Regions from separate parts of the Kitasatospora sp. NPDC050543 genome, predicted to be linked through region 2. Evidence: riboswitches for the same ligand, from Rfam matches in the RefSeq annotation. Region 2 holds a riboswitch; each other region holds the start of a gene.
What was found. Region 2 has a riboswitch for thiamine pyrophosphate ahead of thiO (glycine oxidase ThiO). Riboswitches for the same ligand answer to the same signal wherever they lie in the genome.
Positions count from the first base shown of each region.

Region 1: linked by a shared signal. The riboswitch ahead of thiC (phosphomethylpyrimidine synthase ThiC) and the one ahead of thiO (glycine oxidase ThiO) in region 2 are both predicted to bind thiamine pyrophosphate.
Region 3: linked by a shared signal. The riboswitch ahead of ACIBH3_RS10110 (purine-cytosine permease family protein) and the one ahead of thiO (glycine oxidase ThiO) in region 2 are both predicted to bind thiamine pyrophosphate.

Region 1 is NZ_JBITGZ010000020.1:29,942-33,208, reverse strand. It holds gene ACIBH3_RS23430 (SPFH domain-containing protein) at 1-105, opposite strand, end outside; gene ACIBH3_RS23425 (hypothetical protein) at 305-511, opposite strand; gene ACIBH3_RS23420 (hypothetical protein) at 593-1,714, opposite strand; TPP riboswitch at 1,963-2,098, shown strand; gene thiC (phosphomethylpyrimidine synthase ThiC) at 2,094-3,267, shown strand, end outside.
Region 2 is NZ_JBITGZ010000013.1:35,202-38,468, reverse strand. It holds gene ACIBH3_RS17875 (thiazole synthase) at 1-463, opposite strand, end outside; gene thiS (sulfur carrier protein ThiS) at 532-741, opposite strand; gene thiO (glycine oxidase ThiO) at 741-1,892, opposite strand; TPP riboswitch at 1,896-2,008, opposite strand; gene ACIBH3_RS17860 (NAD(P)/FAD-dependent oxidoreductase) at 2,086-3,267, shown strand, end outside.
Region 3 is NZ_JBITGZ010000006.1:174,225-177,491, reverse strand. It holds gene ACIBH3_RS10115 (S1C family serine protease) at 1-974, opposite strand, end outside; TPP riboswitch at 1,240-1,391, shown strand; gene ACIBH3_RS10110 (purine-cytosine permease family protein) at 1,435-2,823, shown strand; gene ACIBH3_RS10105 (glycerophosphodiester phosphodiesterase family protein) at 2,994-3,267, shown strand, end outside.

The sequences.
Region 1 (3,267 bases), on a different contig from region 2:
GATGATCAGCGCCTCGTTGGGCTCGGCGACCCGCCACATGAGCTTGAAGAGCACGATCAGGATGACGATGGAGGCGACTGCCGCCCCCGCGATGCCGATCAGCATCGGCGAATTCCCCCTTCAGGGCACACCGGCGATCCGTGGCTGCGCTCTGTTGTGCAGGATGGCGCGGAACCGGTGGCAGCACGAGATTCTGCGCCTGTTGCCGATCAGTTGGAAGGACATTTCGTCCTGACTTCGCGTCAGCGCGTCAAGACGGCGTCAAGATCGCCACCGGGCGGGCGGGCGGCAGGACTTCGGGGCGTCAACCCAGCGCGTGCGCGACGTACACCGTGCGCGGCGGCTGGTACTCCACCACGACCACCGGCGTGGCGACCGGCAGGGTCTCGCCGGGCACGGCCGGGTACGCCAGGAACGCCTCCGTCCCCTGCCGCTCGCGCACGTGCACCAGCACCTCGCCCACCAGTCCGGGGCCGACCGTCCCGGTGACCCGGCCTGTGAGTCCCACCATGCCGGTCAGTGTGCCATCCCGCAGCGGGAACGGGCGGTGCCCGTCCGCCGGATGACGAACGGGCGCCGGGCGGGCCCCGGGTCAGGACGAGGCGCGCCTCCTGCGCAGGTGGGCCACCAGGAGCGTGCCGAGACCGGCGGTCAGGGCGGCGCTGCCGCCGACCGCCATCGCGGTGGTGGAGCCGGAGCCGGTGTGGGCGAGCCCGTCGCCCTGGCCGCCGGCCTGGGCGAGGTTGCCGGTGCTCGGCGGAGCAGGGCTCGGCGGGACGGTCCGCGAGGCGGTGCTCGCCGAGGTGCTCGACGAACTCGTCGAGGTGCTCGCCGAGACGGGGCTCAGGGCGATGCCCGGCGAGGCGGACGAGGCGGCCGGGCGGGTGGCGCTCGGCGCGGGGAAGACGAAGTCGGCCGAGGTCGAGGGGGTGGGGCCCGGGGCCGTGGTGTCCAGCACGGTGAACTCGGCATGGGCATCCGCCGTGTAGATCGTGCAGTTGCCGGGCCCCGCCTCGGCGGCGCTCAGGTTGGCGGTGCTGAGCCAGACCAGGCTGACGTCCCCGCCCGCCCGGGAGCCGGAGGCGGTGAGGCGCAGAGCGAACGTCAGCACCTCGTCCTTGGCCAGCTGGTACGGCCTGGGCTTGCCCAGGTTCGTCGGACGTCGCTCGCCCAGCGGCATCGGACTCCACGCGCCGCCGGGCGGCTTGATCTCCATCGTGAGGTCGTCCTCCCAGGTGAGGGAGCGCGAGGAGTTCAGCACCAGGTAGGCGGAGAAGTCCGGCAGCGCGCGGCCGGAGGTGTTCCGGATGGTCAGGGTGGACTCCGCGGCCGGCCCGCCCTTCACCAGCCTGACGTTCTGCAGCCCGGTCCAGGAGGCATTGAGCGGGACCCGACCGTCCTGGTGGCAGGGCTGCCCGGTGGCGACGGCGGGTGTGGTGGCCGCCCCGCCGGTCGGGCCCGTGGCCGGGCCGCTCGGAGCAGGGGCGGACGTCGGAGCCGAGGCCGTACCGGTGGGCCCGGGGGCCGGCGTGGTGCTTCCGCTCGGGGCCGGGGCGGTGGCGCCCGCCGTGGTCGGGCCGGTCGGGCCGGCGGGGCTGGTCGGCACCGTGGTCGCGGTCGGGTCGGCGAGCGGGGCGGCGACTGCCATGCCCGTACCCATGCCGAGGCTCACGGTGATGGCCGCGGAGGCGGCGAGGAGGCGCGAGGCCCTCATGTCTGGTTCCCCTGGAGGTGATGCACGTGTTGGGTTGCATGCCACTCATGCACGTGAACACATGCGCGGGAGAGACTACTGCGTTGGGATCACGACCTCGCGGACGGGTACGCGCGCGGGTATGCGCGCGGGCACCGCCCGTGCAACCGCCGGGGTACCGGGCCGGCGGTGACCGTTGCCCGGACCCCCTCTGGACCGGCGCGGATGCTGCCGCTACGGTGTTGGACGTCTTGTTGCGGGCAAAACCGTCCGCACACAACGGGAGCTCGGAGCACCGGGCTGAGAGGGCGCTGAACGGTACGTCACCACACGTACCAGCGGCTGCGCCGACCGCAGGAACCTGGACCGGGTAATGCCGGCGTAGGGAGTAGAAGGTCTGATGACCACGTTTGATTCGCAGGAGAAGTCTGCCCGGCGCGCCGTCAGCAGCGCCGCCACCGGCTACCCGACCCCGGCCTGGCGCAAGGCCTACCGCGAGGGATCCCGCCCCGACCTGCGGGTGCCGTACCGCGAGGTCCTCCTCACCAACGGCGGGACCGTCCCGCTGTACGACACCTCCGGCCCGTACACCGACCCCGCGTACCAGCCCGACGTACGGCGCGGTCTGCCGGCGCTGCGCGACGCGTGGATCCGCCAGCGCGGGGACGTCGAGGAGTACGACGGCCGCGAGGCCCGCCCCGAGGACGACGGGATCAAGCACACCTCGCCGCGCGGCGGGGATCTGCGCAACCTCGACGCCGTCTTCCCCGGCCGCCCGCGCCGCCCGCTGCGGGGCCGCGGCGGGGTGGCGGTGACCCAGCTCGCGTACGCCAAGCGCGGGATCACCACGCCGGAGATGGAGTTCATCGCGCTGCGCGAGGGGCTCTCGCCGGACTACGTCCGGGCCGAGGTGGCCCGCGGGCGGGCGGTGATCCCGCTGAACGTGAACCACCCCGAGGTGGAGCCGGCGATCATCGGCACCAACTTCCTGGTGAAGATCAACGCCAACATCGGCAACTCGGCCGTCACCTCCTCGATCGAGGAGGAGGTGGAGAAGATGACCTGGGCCACCCGCTGGGGCGCCGACACGGTGATGGACCTCTCCACCGGCCGCAACATCCACACCACCCGCGAGTGGATCCTGCGCAACTCCCCCGTGCCGATCGGCACCGTGCCGCTCTACCAGGCGCTGGAGAAGGTGGACGGCAAGGCCGAGGAGCTGAGCTGGGAGGTCTACCGCGACACCGTCATCGAGCAGTGCGAGCAGGGCGTCGACTACATGACGGTCCACGCGGGCGTGCTGCTGCGGTACGTGCCGATGACCGCCCGCCGCAAGACCGGCATCGTCTCGCGCGGCGGCTCGATCATGGCGGCCTGGTGCCTGGCGCACCACCAGGAGAACTTCCTCTACACCAACTTCGAGGAGCTCTGCGACATCCTCGCCTCCTATGACGTCACCTTCTCGCTGGGCGACGGCCTGCGGCCCGGCTCGATCGCCGACGCCAACGACCAGGCGCAGTTCGCCGAGCTGGAGACGCTCGGGGAGCTCGGACGGATCGCGCGTGAGCGCGACG
Region 2 (3,267 bases):
TCCTGGCCAGCACCGGGTCGTCATTGGTGTACGGCAGTACGGTGAAACCGTCGTCGACCAGCGTCTCGGCGGCGTCCAGCAGCTCGATCGGGTCGGGCAACAGGGTCCGCTCGTCCGCGATCACCTCCAGCTTCACCCAGTCGGTGCCGAGCGCCTCGCGGGCCAGCCGGGCCGTCAGCACGGCCTCGCCGGCGGTGAAGCAGCCCGCCGTGTTGGGCAGGATCCGGATGCCGTTGCGGGTCAGTACGTCCAGCACCGAGCCCTGGGTGGTGGTGCTGACCCGGCGCATCGCCACCGTGGTCAGCTCGGTACCGGAGACCCGCAGCGCCTGCTCCAGGACGTCCAGGCTCGGAGCGCCGCCCGTCCCCATGATCAGCCGGGAGGAGAAGGCGGTGCCGGCGATCGTCAGGAGGTCCTTGTCGTCCCGGACCTCCCCGCCCGTCCGGGTGCCCCGGTCGTTCATGTCCGCCGGCCCGGTCGGGTCGTCCTGGCCCTTGCTGCGCCTCTCGGGCCCGAGGTCGGTCATCGTGCTCAGCCTCCCTGTACGGCCGTGAGGATCTCGACCCGGTCACCGGGCGAGAGCGCGGTGGCGCCCCAGGCGCCGCGCGGCACCACGGCCTCGTTGAGCGCGGCGGCCACGCCCGACGGGGCCCTGCTCAGGGTGGCCACCACCTCGGCGAGGGTGGTCGCGGCCGGCACCTCGCGGGGCTCGCCGTTGACGGTGAGTGGGATGTCGCTCATCAGCAGACCTCTGTCGTGAAACGGGTGGGGGAGAAGGGCTTGGCGAGGTCCGGGGTGACCCCGGTCGCCAGCTCCTGGGCCAGCAGGTCCGCCGTCACCGGGGTGAGCAGCACCCCGTTGCGGTAGTGGCCGGTCGCCGCGAACAGCCCGGGCAGCGCGGTCCGCCCGATCAGCGGGGCGTTGTCGGGCGAACCGGGCCGCAGCCCGGCGGAGGTCTCCACCAGCGGCAGTTCGGTGATCCCGGGGACGAGTTCATGGGCGTCGCGAAGCAGCTCGTACACCCCGCCGGCGGTGACGGTGGTGTCGTAGCCCTGCTCCTCGCTGGTCGCGCCGATCACCAGCTCGCCGTCCTCGCGCGGCACCAGGTACAGGTGCTGACCGCGTACCACGGCGCGGACGTTGCGGGAGAGGAACGGGCGGTACGGCTCGGGGATGCGCAGCCGCAGGATCTGACCCTTCACCGGGCGGATCGCGGGCAGCACCCCCGCGGGCAGGCCCGGCAGCCGGTGGCTGTGCGGCCCGGCGGCCAGCACCACCGCGTCGGCGGTCAGACCGGTGCCGTCGTCCAGCCGGACGCCGCGGGCCCGCCCGCCCTCGGCCAGCAGCTCGACGGCGCCCGCCCGGCGCAGCTCCACCCCCTGCCGCTCGCAGGCCTCGACCAGCGCCGCCGCCAGCCGCCGGCCGTCCACCTGGTGATCGTCCGTCACATGGAGGCCGCCGCGCACCCCGGGGGCCAGCATCGGCTCCAGCCTGCGGGCCTCCCGGCCCGTCAGCCAGTGCGAGGCCAGGCCCAGCCGCTGGTGGAAGGCGTGCAGCTCGCGCAGCTCCTCCCGGTCGTCGGAGTCCAGCGCGACGGCGAGCGTGCCGCAGGCGCGGTAGCCGGTCGGCAGGCCGGTGGCCTCCTCCAGCTCGGCCGCGAAGGCCGCGTACCGCTCGTTGGACGCCACCCCCAGCGCCAGCAGCGCCTCCTCGCCGTACCGCAGCTCGGTGACCGGCGCCAGCATGCCCGCCGCGACCTGCGCCGCGCCGCCGCCGGGCGCCGGATCGACCACGACCACGCCCAGCCCGCGCTGGGCGGCCCGCCAGGCGAGGGCCAGGCCGATGATGCCGCCGCCGACGACCGCGACATCGGTGTGCCCGGCCGGTTCCATGCGTGTCAAAGCTGCTGCTCTCCCTTCGCCGGTATGACCCGGATCAGGTTCGGACGGTCGCAGGCCGCGTCAGCCCGCCTCTCAGCCCGGTGCGCCGGGCTCCCGTGATGAGGGTGCACCCACCATAACTCCGGGTGTCTCCCCCGCCGAAGGCGCGTACGAGGGGTGGACACCCGGCCAGTACAGTGGCGGCGTGGGAGAGCTGAACAGTGCGGATCGGGTGGTCGTCGTCGGTGCCGGCCTGGCGGGGGCGCAGTGCGCGACGGCACTGCGCGGCGGGGGCTGGCGGGGGCGGATCACGGTGGTCGGTGAGGAGCCGCACCCGCCGTACGACCGGCCGCCGCTCTCCAAGGACGTCCTGCTCGGCAAGAGCGACTCCACCACCCTGGACATCGACTTCGAGCAGCTGGGCGTCGAGCTGCTCACCGGCCGCCGGGCCACCGGGCTGGAGCCCGGAGTCCTGCACACCGACGCCGGCGAGCTGCCGTACGGCAGCCTGGTGATCGCCACCGGCGCCGTCCCGACCGCACTGCCCGGCGCCGACCGCGCCCACCTGCTGCGCACCCTGGACGACGCGCTCGCGCTGCGCGCCCTGCTGCGCCCGGGCCTGCGGCTCGCGCTGGTCGGCGCCGGCTGGATCGGGGCCGAGGTCGCCACCGCCGCCCGCGAGCTGGGCTGCGAGGTCACCGTGGTGGAGGCGGGCCCCGCGCCGCTGCCGGGCGCCCTGCCCGCCGAGATCGGCTCGGTGATGACCGCCTGGTACGAAGCCGCGGGCGTGCGGCTGCGCTGCGGCGCCGGCGTGGCGGCGCTGGAGCCCGGCGCGGTGCTGCTGGAGGACGGCGGCAGGGTCGCCGCCGACGAGGTGGTGGTCGGCATCGGCGCCCGTCCCGCGACCGGCTGGCTGGCCGGCTCCGCGGTCGAGCTGGACGCCGCCGGCGCGATCCTGGCGGACGGGACGCTGCGCACCACGCTGCCCGGCGTCTGGGCGGCCGGGGACTGCGTCTCCTACCCGTCCGCCCGCTTCGGAACCCGGCTGGCCGTCCAGCACTGGGACCACGCCCTGCAGTCCGGCGCCGCCGCGGCCGCCGCGCTGCTCGGCTCCGACGCACCGTACGACCCGGTGCCGTACTTCTGGTCCGAGCAGTTCGGGCGGATGGTCCAGTACGCCGGGCGGCACACCGCACAGGACCGGATGCTCTGGCGCGGCTCGCCGGACGACGCGTCCTGGACGGTGCTCTGGCTGCGCGGCACCGAGCTGCGCGCCCTGCTGACCGTCGACCGCCCGCGCGATCTCACCCAGGGCCGTCGGCTGGTCGAGCGCGGCGCCCGGCTCGACGTCGACCGGGTGGGCGACCCGGCGGTGCCGCTGAAGTCG
Region 3 (3,267 bases), on a different contig from region 2:
GCGAACTTGACGGTCAGTTTGCCGCCGTTCGTGGCGGGCGCGACCACGTGGTTGTTGGTGAGGATGTGACCCTCGGTGTCGAAGACGAAGCCGGTACCCGTCCCGGACTCGCCGTTGCCCTGCGCCTTGATGGTGACGGTGCTGGGCAGGGCCTTCTGGGCGATGCCGGCGACCGAGTCGGCCGCGCGCTCGATCTTCTGGTTGTTGCCGGCCTGGACCGTGGTGCTGCGGTGGTCGTTGGCGGAGGCGCTGCCGGGCTGGTTGTGGTCGGTGACCACGACGCCGACGGCGCCGCCGGCCACGCCCGCGACCAGCGCCACGGCGGCGATCAGGGCGACCAGGCCGCCGCGCTTCTTACGCGGGCCGGTGGGTGCGCCGCCCGGGTACTCACCGGGGTAGCCGGGGACGCCGGGCCCGCCCGGGCCACCGCCGTGGGCGGCAGCGTGGGCGGCGCCCCAGCCGCCGAGCGGCTGGCCGGCACCGAACGGGCTGTGGGCGGCGTGCTCGGCGGGACCGGCGGCGGGCGCTGCCTGGACCGGGGCCGGGTTCCCGTACGGGTCCTGCGGCGCGCCGTACGGGTCGCGGGCGGCCGCGTACGGATCGTGGGCAACGGCCTGGGCGGGCGCCGGCGCCGCGTACGGGTACCCGGCGGGTGCGCCGGGGGCCGGCGCGGCGGGGGCCGGCGCGGCGGGGGCCGAGGCAGCCGGTGGCAGGACCGGCGGCGGGGCGTCCAGGTACGCCGGGGGCTGCTCGGCGGCCGGCGCGGCTGCGGTCGGCGCGGCGGGCACCTCGGAGGCGGCAGAGGCAACAGGGGCTGAAGGGGCAGGAGCCGCAGGCTCAACCGCGCCGGCCGCCTCGGGTGACTTCAGCCTGCCGAAGGCGAGCGTCGGCGTCGGCTCCCCCGCCCCCCGGGCGTCCGCCGGGGTGCCATCCCCCTGCGGCCCGGTGGACCCACTCTCGCGCTCGGTGCTCACGGACGACCTCCATAGCTGACAGAACCAGGAACCATAGTTTTTCGTATTGCGGATTCGTTTGCCGTAAGGGGCCCTCTGAAGAACTCCTAAGAATCCTTAGCCGGACCGAACGGCCGTACCCGACCATCGCCCGACCACCGGCCGACCACCCACCCGACGGCCCTTCGGCAGCGGCCCGGCAGCGGCCCCGACGTGTCCCGCGATCCGGACGGCACACCGCCCGGCCTTGGCGTTCACCGCAGGTCCGGCTACCCTGACGCTCCAAACTGACACACGCGGGAGCTTGGACCCCATTCCAGGCTGAGAGTGCGCTGATCGACCGTACGCCACGGTAACCGTGACGTGGGCGGCGAGGGAGCGCTGACCGCCGGAACCTGTCCGGGTAATGCCGGCGTAGGGAGTATCGGCCATGCCGTCTGCTTCGCCATCCTCTTCTTCGGGCGCGTCCGCGTCCACGGATTTGCCCCAGCCGTCCGACGCCGTTCACTCGGATGTCGCCGTACTGGAGCGTCCAAGACCGGTCGAGCGCGCCGAGGCGCCGCTCGTGCTCGACACCGCGCCGCCGCGCACGCTCTCCTTCCGTGACCAGTTCGCGCTCTGGGCCAACCTCGGCGTCAGCCTGATCGGCTTCACCAGCGCCGCGACGGTGCTGGGTGAGCCGGGTGCCGAGCTGTCCTTCACCGCCTCGGTGCTCGCGATCGTCGTCGGCACGGTGATCGGCACCGCGAGCCTCGGCGTGGCCGCGCTGATCGGGGCCCGTACGGGCGCGCCGGCCATGGCCGTGCTGCGCGGGCTGTTCGGAACGAAGCTGTCGTACGTCCCCACCGTGCTCAACATCGCGCAGTGCATCGGCTGGGGCGTGTTCGAACTCACCGTGATCGCGCAGGGCGCGCAGACGGTGGCGGGCACCGCCGACTACCGGTGGCTGTTCGTGCTGCTGGCCGGCGCGCTGACGACCGCCCTGACGATCTGGCCGCTGGGCTCCATCGCCGTGCTGCGCCGGTACGTGGCGGCGGCCGTGGGCGTGGCGATGGTGTACTTCACCGTCCAGCTGGGCCGTCAGGGCTTCCCGGACCCGGGCGCGGGCAACTGGCACGGCTTCCTGCGGGCCACCGACGCGATCATCGCGGTCTCGATCTCCTTCGTGCCGCTGGCCGCCGACTACACCCGGCACTCGCGCACCGGGAAGGCCTCGTTCTGGGGCTCGTTCTCCGGCTACACGATCGCCCAGGTCTGGTGCTACGTGCTGGGCCTGATCGCGCTGCTCCAGTCGGGCGGCGACGTCTTCTCCTCGTTCACCGGGGTCGCGGCCGGCTGGCTGTTCCTGCTGGTGCTGGTGCTGCGCGAGAGCGACCAGTCGTTCGCGAACGTGTACTCGACCGCGATGTCGATCCACAACCTCTTCCCGCGGGTCGACCGCCGGCTGCTGACCGGCGGGATCGGTCTGCTGGTGACGGCGCTGGCGCTGCAGATCACCGAGTTCACCGCCTCGTACTACGCGTTCCTCGGCCTGATCGGCTCGGTCTTCGTGCCGCTGTTCGCCGTGCTCGCCGTGGACTACTTCCTCGGCGCCGGCCGCCGCGGCTGGGACCTCTCCGAGCAGGCGCCCTCGCGCTGGCTGATGCTGCTGCCGTGGGCGCTGGGCTTCGCCGTGTACCAGTTCCTCTCGCCGTCGGCGATCGGCTCCTGGTGGGTGGACCTGTGGACGGGCGCGCAGAGCGCGCTGGGCTTCACCCCGCAGGAGTGGACCTCGGCCTCGCTCTTCGGCTTCCTGGTGCCGGCCCTCGCCACCTGGGCGCTCGGCCCGCTGAACCGCACCACGAAGGCGACGGCGCCGACCGCGTCCTGACCCGTCCCGGGGGCGCACGCGCCTCGGCGACGCACGCGCCCGGACGACGGACGTGCGCGGACGACGGACGTGCGCGGACGACGGACGACGGATACGAACGGACGAAGGCGGCCCCCGCAGTTGGGGCCGCCTTCGCCTTTGCGTCATTTCCGCCGCCTATCGTTGATCGTGTGACCGCTCCCGACCTCTCCCCGACCACCTCGTCCCGCACCGCGCGGCAGGTCCAGGTGATCGCCCACCGAGGCTCCTCCGACGCACTGCCCGAACACACCCTGGCGGCGTACCGCCGGGCGCTCGACGAGGGCGCGGACGCCGTCGAGTGCGACGTCCGGCTGACCGCGGACGGGCAGCTGGTCTGCGTGCACGACCGCCGGATCAACCGGGTCTCGAACGGGCGCGGGGTGGTCTCCGCGATGAGCCTCGCGCAGCTGGAGACGTACGACT